Regions from separate parts of the Dactylosporangium salmoneum genome, predicted to be linked through region 1. Evidence: riboswitches for the same ligand, from Rfam matches in the RefSeq annotation. Region 1 holds a riboswitch; each other region holds the start of a gene.
What was found. A riboswitch is a leader RNA that binds a small molecule or an ion and turns the genes downstream of it on or off. The one in region 1 is predicted to bind glycine.

Region 2: linked by a shared signal. The riboswitch ahead of ABD352_RS12700 (hypothetical protein) and the one ahead of gcvP (aminomethyl-transferring glycine dehydrogenase) in region 1 are both predicted to bind glycine.
Region 3: linked by a shared signal. The riboswitch ahead of gcvH (glycine cleavage system protein GcvH) and the one ahead of gcvP (aminomethyl-transferring glycine dehydrogenase) in region 1 are both predicted to bind glycine.

The regions. Positions count from the first base shown of each region.
Region 1 covers NZ_BAAARV010000023.1:169,592-176,011, forward strand. The annotation lists gene ABD352_RS14595 (chorismate-binding protein) at 20-1,195, opposite strand; gene ABD352_RS14600 (DUF5999 family protein) at 1,329-1,538, shown strand; gene gcvP (aminomethyl-transferring glycine dehydrogenase) at 1,566-4,391, opposite strand; glycine riboswitch at 4,467-4,563, opposite strand; partial or broken gene ABD352_RS14610 (nucleotidyltransferase domain-containing protein) at 4,597-5,259, shown strand; gene ABD352_RS14615 (nucleotidyltransferase domain-containing protein) at 5,368-6,102, shown strand; gene ABD352_RS14620 (AAA family ATPase) at 6,269-6,420, shown strand, end outside.
Region 2 covers NZ_BAAARV010000021.1:103,642-110,061, reverse strand. The annotation lists gene glyA (serine hydroxymethyltransferase) at 1-515, opposite strand, end outside; gene gcvH (glycine cleavage system protein GcvH) at 519-893, opposite strand; gene gcvT (glycine cleavage system aminomethyltransferase GcvT) at 938-2,032, opposite strand; gene ABD352_RS12700 (hypothetical protein) at 2,131-2,379, opposite strand; glycine riboswitch at 2,432-2,525, opposite strand; glycine riboswitch at 2,527-2,624, opposite strand; gene ABD352_RS12695 (FtsX-like permease family protein) at 3,388-4,068, shown strand; gene ABD352_RS12690 (polysaccharide deacetylase family protein) at 4,241-4,990, opposite strand; gene ABD352_RS12685 (hypothetical protein) at 4,987-5,253, opposite strand; gene ABD352_RS12680 (hypothetical protein) at 5,253-5,462, opposite strand; gene ABD352_RS12675 (wax ester/triacylglycerol synthase family O-acyltransferase) at 5,615-6,420, shown strand, end outside.
Region 3 covers NZ_BAAARV010000016.1:392,299-398,718, forward strand. The annotation lists gene ABD352_RS09395 (M4 family metallopeptidase) at 1-1,863, opposite strand, end outside; gene ABD352_RS09400 (AbfB domain-containing protein) at 2,061-3,233, shown strand; glycine riboswitch at 3,305-3,395, shown strand; glycine riboswitch at 3,396-3,514, shown strand; gene gcvH (glycine cleavage system protein GcvH) at 3,547-3,912, shown strand; gene ABD352_RS09410 (L-serine ammonia-lyase) at 3,909-5,276, shown strand; gene ABD352_RS09415 (MMPL family transporter) at 5,355-6,420, shown strand, end outside.

The sequences.
Region 1 (6,420 bases):
GGCAGCACCGCGAAGGAAGCTAGCCGCGCAGGGCGGCCTTGATCGGGGCGGTCTTGGCGGCGGCCTCGGCGACCTCCGCCACAGGGTCGCTGTCCCACACGATGCCGCCCCCGGCCCAGAGGTGGACGCGGCCGTCGGCAATGGCCGCCGTACGGATCGTCAGGCCCAGGTCGATCGTCAGGCGGCCGTCGCGGTCGTGGCCGATCCAGCCGCAGGCGCCCATGCTCGGCCCGCGGCCCACCGGCTCCAGCCGGGCGACGATGTCGATGGCGGCGAGCTTCGGGGCGCCGGTGACCGAGCCGCCCGGCCAGACGGCGCGGAGCAGGTCGGCCAGGCCGACGCCGGGCGCGAGGCGGGCGCTCACCGTGGACTCGGCCTGCCACAGGCCGGACCAGCGGCGGATGGCGAAGAGCTCCTCGACCTGCACCGAGCCGACGGCGGCGACCCGGGCGAGGTCGTTGCGCTCCAGGTCGACGATCATCACGTGCTCGGCCCGCTCCTTGGCCGAGCCGAGCAGGTCGGCGCGGCCGGCCGCGGTGGCGGGGCGGGTGCCCTTGATCGGGCGGGTGACGGCCCGGCCGCCGGAAACTTCCACGAGGGTCTCCGGGGAGGCGGTGGCCAGCCACCAGGCCTCGCCGCGCAGGACGCCGCCGTAGCGGGCGCCGGGCAGGGCGGCCACGCGGGCGAGGGCGGGCGCCGGGTCGCCGGCGAACGGTGCGCTGGTGTGACCGACGAGGTTCACGACGTACACGTCGCCGCGGGAGATCGCCGAGCGCACCTCCTCGACCGCCGCGGCGTGCTCGGACGGCCTCCAGCTCGGTGTCCAGTTTCCGACAGTGAACCCGGGGCCGGGGATGCGCGAGGGGCGGTGTCCCGGGGCATGTTCGAACGCGATGGCCACGAGGTCGGGGACGGCAGGGGCCGGCGAGGGGATCACGGAGGGTGGGGAAAGCAGAACTGCGATGCCACACGTCGACGAACCAATAACACTGGGTGACCCCGAAATGTCCTCCAGGGGTACGCCGTGCGACGCCGCGAAATCGGAAAGTAATTGAAGTGGGTCTCCACCGCCGCGGGCGTACCATTCGAGCCGGGAGCGCTCCCAAATTCGCCCCCGGCACGCGGCGGGTAACCCGGGAGAGTGAAGATCCACAGTCCCGGGCTCGTACCCGACAACCGGCCCTAGTGTGCTCATACGAAGGGTGGATTATCCCCAAGTTGTGTCGTCACATGTTCGGAATAGTGTCGTTGGCCGTAGTAGCGTGCATCACTGGTCATGTGAAGAACCACACAGGCCTCAACTGAACCTCTCAAATCGGAGACCCCCGATGCTCTGCCAGCACCAGCCCCCCTGTCCCAGCGCCGACGACGTCGACCACGAGGCCGCGCGGATCTCGGCGAGCCACCCCGAGCAAGGGTGGAGCCTGCTGTGCAACGGTGTGATCGTCTTTGAGGACACCGGTGAGCTTCTGCCCGATTGCAGCGTGATTGCGCCGCATCGCGGTCCGGCCCCGCACAGCCTGGTTGGCGCGGCCTAGCCGTAACGTTCTGTAGCTACCCCGCCGTCACTCTTCGTACGCAGAGGCCGGCGGGCACGCGCAGACGAGGTTCCGGTCGCCGTAGCTGTCGTCGATCCTGCGCACCGGCGGCCAGTACTTCGCCTCGCGGGCGGCCGCGCTCGGGTACGCCGCCACCGACCGTGGGTAGGCGTGCTCCCACTCGTCGGCCGACACGACGGCCGCGGTGTGCGGCGCGTTCGCGAGCGGGTTGTCGCCGGCGGGCCACTCGCCCGCCGCCACCCGGTCGATCTCCCCCTTGATCGCGATCATCGCGTCGCAGAAGCGGTCCAGCTCGCCCAGGTCCTCGCTCTCGGTCGGCTCCACCATGAGCGTGCCGGCCACCGGGAACGACATCGTCGGGGCGTGGAAGCCGTAGTCGATCAGCCGCTTGGCCACATCCGCCACCGTCACGCCGCTGGCCTTGGTGATCCCGCGCAGGTCGAGGATGCACTCGTGCGCGACCAGGTGCTCGGCGCCGCTGTAGAGCACCGGGTAGTGCTCGCGCAGCCGGGCCGCGACGTAGTTGGCCGCCAGCACCGCCGTCGCCGTCGCCTTGCTCAGCCCGTCGGGGCCCATGAGCCGCAGGTACGCCCACGGGATCGGCAGGATGCCGGCCGAGCCGAACGGGGCCGCCGACACCGGGCCGACGGGCGCCTCGGCGTCCAGGAACGGGTGCGAGGGCAGGTACTTCGCCAGGTGCGCGCGCACCGCCACCGGCCCCACGCCGGGCCCGCCGCCGCCGTGCGGGATGCAGAAGGTCTTGTGCAGGTTCAGGTGTGACACGTCGGCGCCGAACTTGCCGGGCTTGGCGTAGCCGAGCAGCGCGTTGAGGTTGGCGCCGTCGACGTACACCTGCCCGCCGGCCTCGTGCACCTTCGCGCACAGGTCGGCGATGGCGGTCTCGTAGACGCCGTGCGTCGACGGGTACGTCACCATGATCGCCGCCAGCCGCTCGCGGTGCTGCTCGATCTTCTTGTCCAGGTCGGCCAGGTCGACGTTGCCGAGCTCGTCGCAGGCCACCACCGCGACCCGCATGCCGGCCATGACGGCGCTGGCCGCGTTGGTGCCGTGCGCGCTCGACGGGATGAGGCACATGTCCCGGACCGCGTCGCCGCGGGCCAGGTGGTACGCCCGGATGGCCAGCAGCCCGGCCAGCTCGCCCTGCGATCCCGCGTTGGGCTGCAGGCTGACGGCGTCGTAGCCGGTCACCTCGGCCAGCCAGCGCTCGAGGTCGCCGATCAGGCGGAGGTACCCCGAGGTCTGCGACGCCGGCGCGAACGGGTGCATGTTCGCGAACTCGGGCCAGGTGATCGGCTCCATCTCGGTGGTGGCGTTGAGCTTCATCGTGCAGGAGCCGAGCGGGATCATGCCCCGGTCGAGCGCGTAGTCCTTGTCGGAGAGCTTGCGGAGGTACCGCAGCATCGCCGTCTCCGACCGGTGGCTCGAGAACACCGGGTGGGTCAGGTACTCCGACGCCCGCCGCAGCTCGGCCGGCACCCCGCCGGTCGTGTCCAGCGCGGTCACGTCGACGTGGGCCAGCCCGAACGCGGCCAGCACGTCGCGCAGGTGGCTGTAGGTGGTGGTCTCGTCGCAGGCGATGCCGACCCGGTCGGCGTCGATGCGGCGCAGGTTCACCCCGCGCTCGGCCGCCGCCTCGACGACCTGCCCGGCCTGCCCCGGCACGACCGCGGTCACGGTGTCGAAGAACGCCTGGTGCTCGGTGCCGACCCCGCCCGCGCGCAGGCCGGCGGCGAGCCGGACGGCCATGTCGTGGGTGCGGGCGGCGATCGCGCGCAGCCCGTCCGGCCCGTGGTAGACCGCGTACATGCTCGCGGTCACGGCGAGCAGCACCTGCGCGGTGCAGATGTTGCTGGTCGCCTTCTCCCGCCGGATGTGCTGCTCGCGGGTCTGCAGCGCGAGCCGGTAGGCGGGCGCGCCGCCGGCGTCCTTGGACACGCCGACGAGCCGCCCGGGCAGGGTGCGCTCGAGGCCCTGGCGGACCGAGATGTACCCGGCGTGCGGCCCGCCGAAGCCCATCGGCACGCCGAAGCGCTGGGCGCTGCCGACGGCGACGTCGGCCCCGATCGCGCCGGGCTCGCGCAGCACGCACAGCGCCAGCAGGTCGGCCGCCACGGTGACGATCGCGCCCCGCTCGTGGGCCTGCGCGACCAGCGCCTCGTGGTCGCGGACCGCGCCCGAGGCCCCCGGGTACTGCAGGTGCAGCCCGAAGAACGCCTCCGGCAGCTCCTCCACGGCCAGGTCGAGCACGCGCACCTCGATGCCGAGCGGCTCTGCCCGGGTCTGGATCACGGCGAGGGTCTGCGGCAGCACGTCGGCGTCCACGACGTACACCTCGGACTTGACCTTCGAGGAGCGCCGGGCGAGCGTCATCGCCTCGGCCGCCGCGGTGGCCTCGTCCAGCAGCGACGCCCCGGCGACCGGCAGCCCGGTCAGGTCGGCCACGACGGTCTGGAAGTTCAGCAGCGCCTCGAGCCGGCCCTGGGAGATCTCCGGCTGGTACGGCGTGTACGCGGTGTACCACGACGGGTCCTCGAGCACGTTGCGCAGGATCACCGGCGGCGTGTGCGTGCCGTAGTACCCGAGGCCGATCATCGACACCAGCGTCCGGTTCGCCGCGGCCAGCCCGCGCAGCTCGGCCAGCACCTCGGCCTCCGAAGCGGCGGGCGGCAGCTCGAGCGCCTCGTGCCAGCGGATCGAGCCGGGGATGGCGGCGGTCATCAGGTCCTCGACCGACTCGTACCCGACGGTCTTGAGCATGCGGGCCTGCTCGTCGGCGGAAGGGCCGATGTGCCGCGCGGCGAAACTGGTCATAGCCACACTCTCTGGATGTCCGGGGACAGGGGCGTATGTGCGCTCCTCCCCCTCTGTCGCAGACTCCAGAGGTGCCAACCCGTCGCGGTCCTTCTGCCTGAGAGGTTCCGGGGAGGATTTGCCCCTTCGGCGTCGCCGTATTGCCGATGGCGATCTCTCCCGCGCGGGTATTGCCGGCTTGCCTACCCTACCTCCTGTGCAGGACTTGACCATCGTGGCGTCACACACCATTTACACAGCGATCGTCGGCTCTCGCGCCTACGGCCTGGCCGGCCCGGCGTCCGACACGGACCGCCGCGGCGTCTTCCAGGCGCCCACGCCGGAGTTCTGGCGCCTGGACAAGCCCCCGACGCACGTCGAGGGCCCGCGGCCGGAGGAGTTCTCGTGGGAGGTCGAGCGGGCCTGCACGCTCGCCCTGGCCGCCAACCCCACCGTCTGGGAGTGCCTCTCCTCGCCGCTGGTCGAGCGCCTGACCGACGCCGGCCGGGCCCTGCTGGACCTGCGTCCCGCGTTCCTGTCCCGCCGCGCCGCCCGCACCTACGGCGACTACGCCCGCGACCAGCTGGCCAAGCTCACCTCGACCCGCGCCAAGACCGGCGAGATCCGCTGGAAGCAGGCGATGCACATGGCCCGCCTGCTGCGCGCCGGCGCCCACGTCCTGCGCACCGGCGAGGTCCTGGTCGACGTCTCCACCCACCGCGACGAGCTCCTCGCCATCCGCCGGGGCGACCTGTCGTGGGACGAGTTCCAGTCCCTGGCCGCGTCGCTGTCGGCCGACCTGGAGCGCGCCGAGTCCGAGACCCGGCTCCCGGACGAGCCCGACCGCGGCGCCGTCGAGCGCTTCCTGATGGACCTCCGCTCGTCGTCGCCCGCAACGCACGCGCCGGCCCCCACGCCCGCAACGCACGCGCCGGCCCCCACGCCCGCAACGCACGCGCCGGCCCCCACGCCGGCACCGCCCCCGCTCCGGGCGGACATCCCGGCCTGGGCGGGCGAGGTCGCCGACCCCCACCCCTACCCGCTGGTGTTCGCCACGGTGAGCGGCGCCCACCTGTACGGCTTCGCCTCCGTCGACTCCGACCTGGACCTGCGCGCGTGCCACATCCTCCCGCTGGACGAGGTCGTGGGCCTGACCGTGGGCCCGGAGACGGTCCAGTCCGGCGGCGTGCGCGAGGGCATGGAACTCGACGTCGTCAGCCAGGAGCTGGCCAAGTTCGTGCGCCTGCTGCTCAAGCCCAACGGCTACGTCCTGGAGCAGCTCCTGTCTCCCCTGGTGGTGCGCACCTCTGCCCTGCACGAGGAGCTGAAGTCCCTAGCCCCCGCCTGCCTGACCCCGGAGCACGCCCGCCACTACCTGGGCTTCGCCGCCGGCCAGTGGCAGCTGTACCAGCAGACGGGTGAGCTGAAGCCAGCCCTCTACACGCTCCGGGTCCTGCACACCGGCATCCACCTGATGCGCACCGGCGAGGTGGAGGCCGACCTGCGCGTGCTCAACACCCTCCCGTACGTCCCCGCCCTGATCGAGGCCAAGAAGTCCGGCGAGCACGACCGCCTGACCCCGGACCTGGTGCCCGCCGGCACCTTGTCCGCCGACGTGGAGCGGCTGACCGCCACCCTGGAGGCCGCCCGGGACGCCTCGAAGCTCCCCCCGGCCCCCTCGGCAACGGAAGCCCTGAACGCCCTGCTGATCCGCACCCGGCTGGGCCGATAACCGTGCCCAGCACCCGCCTAGCCACACCCGGCACCCGGCCAGCTGTGCCCAGCCGCCGGATAGCCGCGCCCGGCAGCCGGGTAACGCCCTGCGACCGGGTAGCCAGACCCGGCACCAGGGTGACCATGCCCGCCACCCGGGCCCGCACCCGTCACGGAGGCTGACCATGCTCGGCGAAGTCCCCGCGATCGTCCTCATCACTGGCATCCAGGCGGCCGGCAAGTCGACGGTCGCCCAGGCCCTGGCGGAGCGCCTGCCCAGGTCCGTCCACCTCCGCGGCGACGCGTTCCGACGCATGGTGGTGAACGGCCGCGCCGA
Region 2 (6,420 bases), on a different contig from region 1:
TTGGGCCGGTGCTCGCGGGCCAGCCGCTCCACCTCGTCCATGTCGACGAGACCGTCGTCCCCGACGTGGTACGGCACGACACGGAACGTCCTGCCCGAGTAGTTCAACCGCATGCCGTGGGTGAGGTGACCGCCGTGCGCCAGGTCGAGGCCGAGGATCGTGTCACCGTGCCGCAGCAGCGCGAAGAACACCGCGGTGTTGGCTTGCGCGCCGGAGTGCGGCTGCACGTTGGCGAAGCGCGCCCCGAACAGTGCCGTCAGCCGCTCGATCGCCAGCGATTCCACCACGTCCACGTGTTCGCAGCCGGCGTAGTAGCGGCGGCCGGGGTAGCCCTCGGCGTACTTGTTCGTGGCGACCGATCCCTGCGCCTGCAGCACCGACAGCGGGGCGAAGTTCTCCGACGCGATCATCTCCAGGGTGCTCTCCTGGCGACGCCGCTCCGCCTCCAGTGCGGCCGCGATGTCCGGGTCGACCTGCGCCAGGTCCTGGTTGAGCAGGTTCATCACGTCAGGCACCGGTCAGCTCGCTTCGATCCGCGCGGCGTACGCTTCCGCGTCGAGCAGTTCCACGGTCTGCCGGAACCGCGCCCGGAACAGCCACCCTTCGCCGTACGGGTCCGTGTTGACCAGGCCGGGTTCTGCGGACAAGGCATCGTTGACCTGGAGCACCTCGCCGGTCACCGGGGTGTACAGCTCGCTCACGGACTTTGTCGATTCGATCTCGCCGCACGCCTGCCCCGCGGTCAGCTCGGCGCCGACCTCGGGCAGTTCGAGGTAGACGATGTCGCCGAGAGCTTCGGCGGCGAAGGCCGTGATGCCGACGGTGGCGATCTCACCGTCGACGCTGCACCACTCGTGGTCAGCGGTATAGCTCAGGTGGGCCGGAATGTTCATGGAGGTTCTCCTCAGGCTGTATTGGGTCGGCGCGGTGGGCGCGGTCAGCGGCCGCGGCGGTAGAAGGGCAGTTCGGTGACGCGAGCCGGTTCCCGCGTGCCACGGACGTCCACCGACACGGTGGTGCCCGCAGCGGCGAGCGCGGCGTCGACGTAGGCCATGGCGACGGGATGCCCGAGGGTCGGCGACGGCGCGCCGCTGGTGACCTCGCCGACTCGGTCGCCCGTCTGCGGGTCGAGGACCGCGTAGCCGGCGCGTGGTGACCGCCGCCCGTCGGGCACCAGTCCGACCAGCCGGCGGCGGACCCCGGCCGCCGCGCGGTCGGCGAGTGCGGCGCGGCCGATGAAGTCGTCGGCCTTGTCCAGCTTCACGACGCGGCCGAGCCCGGCCTCGTACGGGGTGACGTCCACGCTCAGCTCGTGCCCGTACAGCGGCATCCCGGCTTCCAGCCGCAGCGTGTCCCGGCAGGAGAGCCCGGCCGGGACCAGCCCGCGCTCGGATCCGGCAGCCAGACACGCCTGCCAGATCCGGGCCGCGTCCGCGGGCGCGGCGAAGATCTCGAACCCGTCCTCGCCGGTGTAGCCGGTCCGGGCCAGCAGTACCTCGGCCCCGGCCACGGTCGCCGCACGGATGGCGTAGTACCGCACATCGTCAAGGCCCGCGTCGGTCAGGTCGGCGAGGATGGCGGCGGCGCGCGGGCCTTGCACAGCCAGCAGCGCCCAGTCCGCGCAGCGGTCCCGGATCTGCGCCCGCAAGCCGCCCACGCGGGCGCGCAGCGCGTCGAGGACGACGCCGGTGTTGGCGGCGTTGGCGACCACGAGAAAACGGTCGTCGGTGAGCCGGTACACGATGAGGTCGTCGAGAATTCCCCCGTCCTGGCGGCAGATCATCGTGTACTTCGCCCTGCTGACCGGGATGGCGCTGACGTCACCGACGAGCGCGTGGTCGAGCACCCGTCCGGCCTGCGGCCCGACCACCTCGATCTCGCCCATGTGGCTGAGGTCGAAGAGCCCGGCAGCGGTACGGACCGCCCGGTGCTCGGCGATTTCGCTGCCGTACCGCAGCGGCATGGCCCACCCGGCGAAATCGGTCATGACTGCGCCCAGGGCGAGGTGAATCTCGTGCAACGGTGTCAGCATCGGTATGCGGGTCCTTGAGTCAGGACGCGAAGGCGTCAGGCTGCGGGCAGGAGTACGGCTGGTCGATCCCGGCCACGGGGGCCAGTACTTGTCGCCGGTCACGCCGACGAAGTACACCGCTTGGTGTCTCGAAAGCGGCTGATCGTAAGGATTCCCGCGCTGCCGGACGGCGCGGCGCTCACCGGGCCCACGCCCGCGCGGCGCTCGGGATCCGGATGCGGCAAATGTGCGGGCGGCGGCATGATCGCGGCCGGGCGATTGGAGTGCACGTCGCACGTTGCGCGCAGGTCGCCTGCGCGGATGATGGACCGGGTCGCGCGGTCCGATGAGCTCAATGCATCGGGCATGTCGGGAGGCTCCCTTGTCGAGGTCCGCTTCGATCGCGAACCAGGTGGGTGACCTCCCCGCTCTGTCATTGGACCTGAGAGCTTCGCCGCCCGATGTGGCGGCTTGCACCGTGGGTGCAGGACAACGTCCTGCTTTCCAGAGTCCGCCTCACCGAAACGGTCATCGATACCTGAGAGATTCTGGGGAGAGTTGCTCCTTCGGCGCCGCGCCCATCGTGAGGCGCGGGCTCTCCCGCTTCGGTTCAAGTGGCGTGTATGAAATTGTCGAAAAGAACCTAAAGGATCACCATGAAGGGCGTCAAGGAGCGGCCGGTACCAGCTGCCAAGTGTCCAGCCCCGCTGCTGACGCATGTCCGGCCGTTGAATCTTGATGGATATCGCCGCCGGCTGCCAGGCATCCGCCGACCGTGCTGCCTTGCGGCCTTCTGGTGCCGAGCTGACGTCAATGCTGAGCGACAGGTTAGCGTGCCGAGAGGCGGACGGATACGCATCCCGCTGCCCTGTCGGGTGCGGGTCGACCGGGGTGACAGGGTGCCGACGGCTGGACAGAACACCGTTAACTGCTCCGCGCGGTGTCCGGGTGGAGCAGTGCCAACCACGTCGTGCAGCTGTGACAGCCTGGACCAGAACAGCAGCCTGCTGCCCGCCGCCGATGATGAGCCGACGGCGGAACGCGGCTGCGGTGACGAGCGCGTCGAGCAGTGCCCGGCGCCGGCTGGCCAGGGCGGACACGCCGAGGTGGGTCAGGATGGTGTCGACTCGGCAGGCCCGGGTAGGCGTGCGGGGCAAGCCGAGTGGTGTCGGGAATCGAGGTCGCGGCGAGGGTTAGGCAGGCGGTGGCGTAGTGGCGCAAGATGCCGCTCGGGGATCCGCTGCACACACCCGAGACCCTTCGCGGAACTCGACGAACGACGTCAAGAGAACGCGCTGGGGGTTCGGAGATCTTGGCTAGCGCCTCCTGGTCGCATCCGGCACCACATGTCCGCAGCTGCCCTGTGCAACGGTGGCGTGGACGAGAGCCGGTTGCGGAGCGCGGACCAGACCCCCGGCGTCCGGGGCGCGGCGGATCTGGTCGCCGACGCATTGCGCGCTGTTTCGGTACGTGGGGCAGGTAAGCAGAGTGCGGACCGCTGCGCCGGCCTCGGCGGGGTCGTCGATGACGATGCCGGCGCCGGCGGCGGCGACCCGCTGGGCGTTCATCGGTTTGTCGGCGCCTTTGGGTGCAGCAACATGGGGATGCCGTGGCTCATGGCGGCCAGAACGGTGCCCGCGCCGCCGGCCGCTACCACCCCGGCGAGGATTTGCGCTGACCCTCGCGTTCGGGCTGCTCTGGCCACCGCCAGCGCCGGACTCATCCTCATCGTCGGCGCCGTGCAACGCCGCCGTTCCATGGTCGCCCTGGCCGTCCTGGGAGCCAATGCCCGGCAACGCGCCGGGTTCCTCTGGACCGAAGCAGGTGCCCTGGTGATCGCGGGCGTGGCCGGCGGACTCGCCATGGGTACTCTGATCGCCTTCGAACTCATCAAGGTCCTCAACGGCATCTTCGACCCGCCGCCGCCGTACCCCTTCATCCCCTGGACGTTCGTCATCACGGTCCTCGCCGCCGTCCTCGGCACCGCTGCCCTGGCAACCGCGGCCTCCGCCCGCTGGACGGGCCACGTCGACGCTTCCCGCCTGCGCGACCTGTGAGCAACCAGACATGCCGCGTGGTGCGGATCCGGACGGATCAGTCCTGGCACGCCGGTCGATCGCCGTCAGAGACAGGCCCTGGGCAGTGCCGCGGTTGCCGGTACCGTGGCGCACCTCAAGGGGTCAGCCTGGCAACGCCACGGGGCCCCGATGTCCTGGTCCCACGCCGGGATCATCTGGCCCGGGTCGCGAGCTGATGCTCCCGCAGGGGCCCGATCGTCAAGCCTCGCCGGCGGGTGGCGTGGATCAGCACGGGCAGCGCGCCGAGAGTGGCTTTCCAGCAGCCGGGGAACGCGGCGCTGTCCGAATCGTGCAGCAGGATCGTGCCGCCGCCGCGAAGGCTTGCGGTCACGGTTCTCAGCACCGAGGTGGGGGTGGCGTACCGGGTCCAGTCCCGGCCCCACGCGGTCCACAACACGGGGGTCATGCCCAGCTTGTGTGCGGTCACCAGCGCTGGCGTGGTCAAGACGCCGTACGGGGGCCGGTACCACCGTGGTGGCTGGCCACACACCTCGGCGATGAGGTTGAACCCGCGGGTCAGGTCGTCGTGTGTGGCTGCCGGCGTCCGGCGCAGCAACACCTCATGCTCGAAGCCGTGCAGACCGATCTCGTGCCCGGCGGCGAGGAGATCCTTGCCCAGGCCGGGGTTGCGGGCGAGCATGCTGCCGAGCAGGAAGAAGGTGGCCCGTACCCGGAACCGGTCGAGAAGATCCAGGAATACGGGGGTCGAGCGGCGGTCCGGGCCGTCGTCGAAGGTGAGGGCGACATGCTGCGGGGCGCCGACCCCGGACACCCCCGGCCACAGCAGTCGGCCCAGCGGGGTGATCGCGGTCAGCGCCGGCCCGGCGTACGCCGCCACCACCAGCGCGCCACCCGCAGCGGCGCACAGCGCAGCGTCCACCGTCCGGCGAGGCTCGTTCACACCGGCACCGCCGCGTCCGGCCGCGCCGCGGGCGCTGCCGTCACGCCCGCGAGCTGAGCGACACGTTCGGAGTAGCCGAGCAGGTTGGTGGCGGAGCAGTGGAAGTACCGGTTGCCGTGGTTGCGATCGGTCAGTCGTGGACAGGTCTTCTCCAGCCGCATGCCGCTGGCGTTGCGGCACCTGCACCGCTTGAAGATCACACCTGCACCCGTCATGACTCTGCCCTCCCTGCCCGCCGTTCCGGCATCCAGGATGAGCGCCATCAGCGCAGGCCACAGTCACCCGATCGAGCGACCGACGCCGATGATCCCGCCCCGATCAGCAGCTGCTCGCAGCGGACGTGACGCTGCGGACCGACGATGGCGCCAAGGTTCGCCAGGCGATGCGCGGTCACCGGCGCCGAGCGGTTCGCCGCCCGGCCCGCCGCGCGTTCATATCGACCACCGCGATCGGCGGGCACGTCGTCGGCCACGTCCCCCGCCCAGCCCAGGCGTCAAGCGGCGCGACGATCTGAACGTCGGGTAGTCGGGCCACCGCAGTGTTCAGCGCCCGTCTCGAGGATGTCGCGACACCAGCCCTTGCTATGGCCGTTCTCACCCCGGGTGGTTCGAGGCGTTAACAAGGGTGACATTCGTATACCCGCGTCGAATGGGGCGCAAGAAATCGCAAGCATTGATGAGCAGCGCGCGTCATGCCTGCCTGGTGGAGGCGCCGCACCCGGTGAACATCGCATGGAGAGTGCTGTCGGTGGACCACGAGCGGTTGAGCCCCCTCGATACTGCCTTTCTACGTCTGGAGTCCCCGCAGGCGCCAATGCACCTGGGCGCACTGGTCACCTTCCAGCCACGGCAACGGATTCCACCCGCCCGGCTCCTCGCGGTACTCGGCGAGCGCATCGCACGAATACCGGCGCTGCGCCAGCGCGTACGCACCACCTGGTTGCCGCCCGGCGGCGCGGCATGGACACCCGACACAACGTTCGACCTGTCCCGACACGTTCACCTCCACAGGCTGCAGCGTGGCAAGGACGCACTGACCATGCTCGTCGGCAAACTGATAGCCGGACCCCTCGACCTGAGCCGCCCCTTGTGGCAGATCCACCTGATGACCGGTCTGCCCGACCGCCGATTCGCGCTGCTGATCAAGCTGCACCACGCCATGGCCGATGGACTGCGCACAGTCGAGCTCGGCCTTCGCCTGTTCGACGGATTCACCGACCGCGGCCCCGACTCGACCGACGCCCGGCCGCCTCGGCCGGCACACGGCATCGCGGCCCTCGCCCGCAGCGCGATGGAGCTTCCTCACGCACTCAGCGTGGCCGCCAGCACGGCGAGCATCGCCGCGTCCGTCCTAACGCACGTGCGCCTCGCCGCGCTGCTACCGTCCGCCCCCGGCAACTCCGCACGCACCGCCACCGCCAAACAACCACC
Region 3 (6,420 bases), on a different contig from region 1:
ACCCGGCTGCGTGGTGGTGACCGTCAGCGCGTAGGTCGCGGTGTGCGTGCCGGACGCGCCGGTGCCGGTCACCGTGACCGTGCGGGTGCCGGCGGTGGCGCCGCTGCCCGCCGCGAACGTCACCGTCGACGAGCCGCCGGCGGTGACCGAGGACGGGCTGAACGTAGCGGTGACGCCGGTGCCGAGACCGGACGCGGTCAGGTTCACCGTCTGGGCCGAGCCGGAGGTGACCTGGGTGGCCACCGTGGCGCTCACGCTGCCGCCGGCCTGGACCGAGCCCGACGTCGGCGAGAGGGTCAGCGAGAAGTCGTTCTGCTGCGCCGTGCCGCACGCCGGCTCCCCGGACTGCGCCGGCACGCTGATCGCGCTCCAGGCCGCCTTGACCGTGTTGCACTCCTGGGAGTTCGCGCCGAAGAGGTTGACGGCGGCGCGCAGGGTCGCCCCGCGGTACTTCGCGTAGGACCAGCCGGACGTCTTCATGTTCATCGCGCCCAGGAAGATCTGCCCGGCCTTCTGGATGCCCACCCCGGGGACGGTCGTGCCGTTGCAGGTGGGGCTGGTCGGCTGCCCGTCGGTCGGGTTGGTGCCCTCGGCGACCAGGTAGAACCAGTGGTTGAGCGGGCCGGCGGCGCTGTGCACCTCGGTGCGCGGGATGGCCGAGGAGTAGCAGTCGGGGTCGCCGTTGGTCGAGGGCCGGTACATGTACCGGATCGGCCCGGTGCCCACCAGGTTGACCTCCTCGCCGACGGTGTAGTCCGGCGGGTCGTTGGGGTTGTTGGCGTACCACTCGGTCAGCGCCCCGAAGATGTCGCCGGTGCCCTCGCCGAGCCCGTTCTCGGCCGCGGTGCCGGCGCCGGTGTACTGGTCGATGGCGTGGCCCATCTCGTGGCCCACGACGTCGAGGTTGGTCGCCTGCTGGTTGCCGGCCTGGTTGTGGCCGAAGGTGCCGGACGAGCCGTCCCAGTACGCGTTGACGTCGCTCAGCCCGACGTACAGCGGGAAGGCCCGCCCGCTGCCGTCGATCCCGTTGCGGCCGAGCCAGTTGCGCAGCATGTCCCACTCGCGCTCGACGGCGTAGTAGGCGTCGACGCAGGCGGTCTGCAGGTCGGTGCCCGTCCCCGTGCCGCCGTTGGTGTAGATCTGGTGCGTGCTGTTGTTGCCGCAGGACAGCCCCGGGCGGTTCGGGTCGCGCAGCTGCCCGCTCGTGGTGTCGATCTGGATCGAGCCGTTGTAGTAGCCGCGGGCCGCCTCGTAGACGACGTCGTCGCGGGTGGAGAGCACGGCGCCGGACTGCGCGTCGACGTACACGTGCAGGCGGCTCGGCCGCCCCTCGCTGACGCCGCTGAGCAGCACCTCCCACGCCAGCCGCGGCGTGGCGGTCAGCGCGTGCACGACGAGCTGCGGCTGACCGCCGGCCTGCACGCTGTCCAGCCGGGCGCGGGCGGTCGCGGCGGCCTGGTCGGCGGTGATCTTCGGGGTCAGGTCGCGCAGGGCGACCCGCCCGTGGTCGGCGGCGAGGGTGTCGCGCACCCGGCCGGCCGAGTCGGTGACGACGACCGCGTCGCCGCCGACGACCGGCAGGCCGCGGTAGGTGCGGTCGTAGGTCACGTACTGGAAGCCGCCGGACCCGCCGACGACCGAGCGGCGCACGAAGGCGTCGTCGGGGCCCTTGGCGAGCGCGTCGGCGCCACTGGTGGCGACCTTGTCGGCGGAGGCGGCCGCGAGGGCGGCCGGGGTGGCGGTGACGGCCTGGGCGGGCGGCCGTCCGGACTGGGCGCTCGCGTCGGGCATGACCGCCAGCGTCACGGTGGCGGCGCCGGCGGTCACCACCGTCAACGCCGCGAGCAGGGTTCTGCGTCGCACTGCTTTGCTCCTTGGGGGTGAGAGTGTTTCAGAAGCAGTAACGGCAGTTAACTCTGATGTGTCACAGCCTGGTCGTCAAGACCCGTGTCAATGCCTTCAATTCCAAGATCACACAAAATCGAACCATTTACAGGTTCGAAATCAACGCGTACGTTCGGGAACCACCGCGATCGATCACGAACCCGGAGGCATCAGCGATGCGAGCCCGTCGTCTCGTCGCCCTGCTCGCCGCGGCGGCCGCCACCGCCGCGGCGCTCGTCGCGACGCCCGCCCCGGCCCACGCCGAGTCCAACGGCGGGGTGCGCATCCTGCCGCTGGGCGACTCGATCACCGACGGGTTCAACGTGCCCGGCGGCTACCGGATCAACCTGTGGCGGGCCCTGGCCGCCGCCGGGCACCCCGTGGACTTCGTCGGCTCGCAGTTCAACGGCCCGGCCGACCTGCCCGACCACGACCACGAGGGCCACCCCGGCTGGCGCATCGACCAGGTCGACGCCAACGCCACCGCCTGGGTCTCCGCCACCGCCCCGCGCAGCGTGCTCATCCACCTCGGCACCAACGACGTGGTGCAGAACTACGACCTCGCCGGCGCCCCGTCGCGCCTCTCCGGCCTCATCGACCACGTGCGGGCGGCCGCCCCAGGCGCCGACGTCTTCGTCGCCTCGATCATCCCGCTGGCCGACCCGGCCCGGGAGAGCGCCGCCAACGCCTTCAACGCCACCATCCCCGGCATCGTCGCGGGCAAGGGCGCCCGGGTGCACTTCGTCGACATGCACGCCGCGCTGAGCACCGCCGACCTCGCCGACGGCGTGCACCCGACCCGGGCCGGCTACGACAAGATGGCCGCCCGCTGGGCCTCCGCCCTGGCGTCGGTGCCCGGCTCGGCCGGCGACGACGGCGCCGCGACCACGCTGCCGGTCGACACCAACGTCTCGCTGCGCGCCACCACCGCCTGCTGCACCACCCGCTACGCCCGCCACCAGAACGGCCTGGGCTATACCGAGGTGGTCACCGCGGCCAGCGACGCGCTGCTCAAGCAGGACGCCACCTGGCGGGTCGTGCCCGGCCTGGCCGGCGGCTGCTACAGCCTCCAGTCGCGCAACTACCCGACGTACTACCTGCGCCACCAGAACGGCCGCGTGAAGATCAGCGCCGACGACGGCACCGCGCTCATGCACGCCGACGCCACCTGGTGCGCCCGCACCGCCCCCGGCGGCGTGCGCCTGGCCTCCTGGAACTTCTCCGGCTCCTACCTGCGCCACATCAACTCCGAGCTGTGGCTGGCCACCCCCGGCGGCACGGCGGCCCAGGACAACGCCAACAGCCTGGTCCCCGACATCACCTGGGCGGTCACGTCCCCCTGGGCCTAGCGAGCGTAAGGACTTGACCCGCCCCGCGGCGCCGCCGTACGGTCGCGGCGACAACTCCACATCGCGCCGAACGAACCGCGGCGGGAGAGTCCCCACCCGCTGGGGCGCCGAAGGAGCAACTCTCCCCGGGAATCTCTCAGGCCCACGTACCGCCACGGCCAGGCAACTCTGAAAAGCCGGGACGCCGCGTCCCGCGCCCACGGTGCAAACCGCCGCCCGCCTCGCCCGAGGCCGGGCCCGGCCGGTGAAGCTCTCAGGCATTCGATGACAGAGCGGGGAGGCACCCAACCGTCATCGACCAGGGGAGCCTCTCGTGACCGTGCCATCGCACCTGCAGTACACCCGCGACCACGAATGGATCGGGGATCTCAGCACCGTCGGGATCACCCGCTTCGCCGCCGACGCCCTCGGCGACATCGTCTACATCGACCTGCCCGAGCCCGGCCGCGAAGTGCGGGCCGGCGAGCCGTGCGGCGAGGTCGAGTCCACCAAGTCCGTGAGCGACCTGCTGGCCCCCGCCGACGGCGTGGTCGAGGAGGTCAACCCGGCCGTCGCCGCCGACCCGGCGCTGATCAACGAGGACCCGTACGCCAACTGGCTCTTCCGCATCCGCGTCACCGGCGGGGCCGACCTCCTCGACGCCGAGGCCTACGCGGCGCTGATCGGGTCGCAGCGATGACGCTCAGCGCGTTCGACCTGTACTCCGTCGGCATCGGCCCGTCCTCCTCCCACACCGTCGGCCCGATGCGCGCGGCCCGGCGCTTCGTCACCCGCCTGCAGGACGACGGCCTGCTCCCTCGGGTGGCCCGGATCAAGGCCGAGCTCTTCGGCTCGCTGGGCGCCACGGGCCACGGCCACGGCTCCGCCCCCGCGGTGATCCTCGGCCTGGAGGGCGCCGATCCCTCCACAGTGGACACCGACGCGGCACCGGGCCGGGTCCGCGCGGTCCGCGAGACGGCCCGGCTCGACCTGCTCGGCGGCGCCCACGCGATAGCCTTCGACGTCGACGCCGATCTGGTCCTGCACCGCCGCCGCAGCCTCCCGGAGCACCCCAACGGCATGCGCTTCCACGCCTGGGCGGCGGACGGCTCCCCCGTGGCCGAGCGCACCTACTTCTCCGTCGGCGGCGGGTTCGTCATCGGCCCCGGCGGCGCCCCCACCCCGACCGAGGACCCGGTGAAGTTCCCCTTCACCACCGGCGCCGAGCTGCTCGCCCACGCCACCGCCGAGGGCCTGCGCATCAGCGACGTCATGCTGGCCAACGAGCAGGCCTGGCGCCCCGAGCCGGCGATCCGGGCCGACCTGCTGCACATCTGGTCGGTCATGCAGGAGTGCGTCACCCGCGGCTGCACCCGCCCGGACGGCGTCCTCCCGGGCGGCCTCAAGGTCCGCCGCCGCGCCCCGGCCCTCTACGCGGACCTGTCCGGGACCCGGGGCGCCGCCGACCCGCTGCACGTCCTGGACTGGGTCAACCTCTACGCCCTCGCCGTCAACGAGGAGAACGCCTCCGGCGGCCGGGTCGTCACCGCCCCCACGAACGGCGCCGCCGGCATCATCCCCGCCGTGCTGCACTACTACGCGCGCTTCGTCCCGGGCGCCGACGACGACGGCGTGGTCCGCTTCCTGCTGACCGCCGCCGCGGTCGGCCTGATCATCAAGGGCAACGCCTCGATCTCGGGCGCCGAGGTCGGGTGCCAGGGCGAGGTGGGCTCGGCGTGCGCCATGGCGGCGGCCGGCCTGTGCGAGGTCCTGGGCGGCACCCCGGCCCAGGTGGAGAACGCGGCCGAGATCGGCCTGGAACACAATCTGGGGCTCACCTGCGACCCGGTCGGCGGCCTGGTCCAGATCCCCTGCATCGAGCGCAACGCCATCGCCAGCGTCAAGGCCATCAACGCCGCCCGCCTGGCCCTCAACGGCGACGGCGCCCATCACGTCACCCTGGACAAGGCGGTCAAGACCATGCGCGAGACCGGCCGCGACATGTCCGTCAAATACAAGGAGACGGCCCGCGGGGGCCTGGCGGTCACCGTCATCGAGTGCTGAGAAAGATCACTGTCCAGTTGTCAACGAGGCGAGCGTAGCCGCGGGGTACGACAGAAAACCGAAAGCTACGATCGCCCCGTGGTCGCCAACCTTGGCCGGTTCTGCTTCCGGCACCGATGGACGGTCGTCGGCATCTGGGTCGTCGTCGTCGCGCTCGGCGCCCTGACGTTCGGCCCGGTGTTCGGCGCGATCGCGGACGCCAGCAACCCCAAGCACGTCGAGGCCATCGACGGGCTGGACGCCGTCGCGAGCGGCAACGACTCCAGCGGTACCGTCATCGGCCTCGTCGACAACGTCGACCCGGACGCCGCCGCGGTCCGCGCCACGATCACGGCGGCGGCCGGCGACCTCGCGCAGGTCGCCGGCGTGCGCCAGGTCGCCACCCCCTACTCGGTGCCCGCCGCGCAGGCCCCCGCCTACATCGCCACCGACCACCACGGGCTGCTCATCGTCGTCACGCTGGGCAACCTGGAGAAGCCGGAGCGGGACAAGGCCGTCGGCGAGCTGCGGACCCGCCTGCACGCCATCCCGGGCGCGCAGGTCGGCGGCAACCCGGCCCTCAACGCCGAGGTCCGCGCGGCCCAGAAGGGCGACCTCGGCCGGGCCGAGCTGATCTCCCTGCCGCTCACCCTGATCGTGCTCGTCTTCGTCTTCGGCGGCCTGGTCGCGGCCGGCCTGCCGGTGCTCGCCGCGGTCGTCTCGGTGGCCGCGGCCATGCCCCTGCTGTGGGTGTTCTCGAGGGTCACCGACCTGGACCAGAACGTGGTCACCGTCGTGACGCTGCTCGGCCTCGGCCTGTCCATCGACTACGGCCTGCTGCTCGTGGCCCGCTACCGCGAGGAGGTCGCCGCCGGCTTCGCACCCGAGGAGGCGGTCGGCCGCGCCTGGGCCACCGCCGGCCGCACGATCTTCTTCAGCGCGCTGACCGTGGCCGCCGCCCTGTCCGGCCTGATGATGTTCTCCGTCCACCAGCTCGGCGCGCTCGGCGCCGGCGGCGTGTCGATCGCCGTCGTGGCCATGCTGGCCGCGCTCACCTTCACCGGCGCGCTGATCGGCCTGCTGCACAAGCGGATCCGCCCATCGAGACGGAGCGTCAGCAGCGATCGCGGCTTCTTCGCCGCGCTCTCACAACACGTGCAGAAGC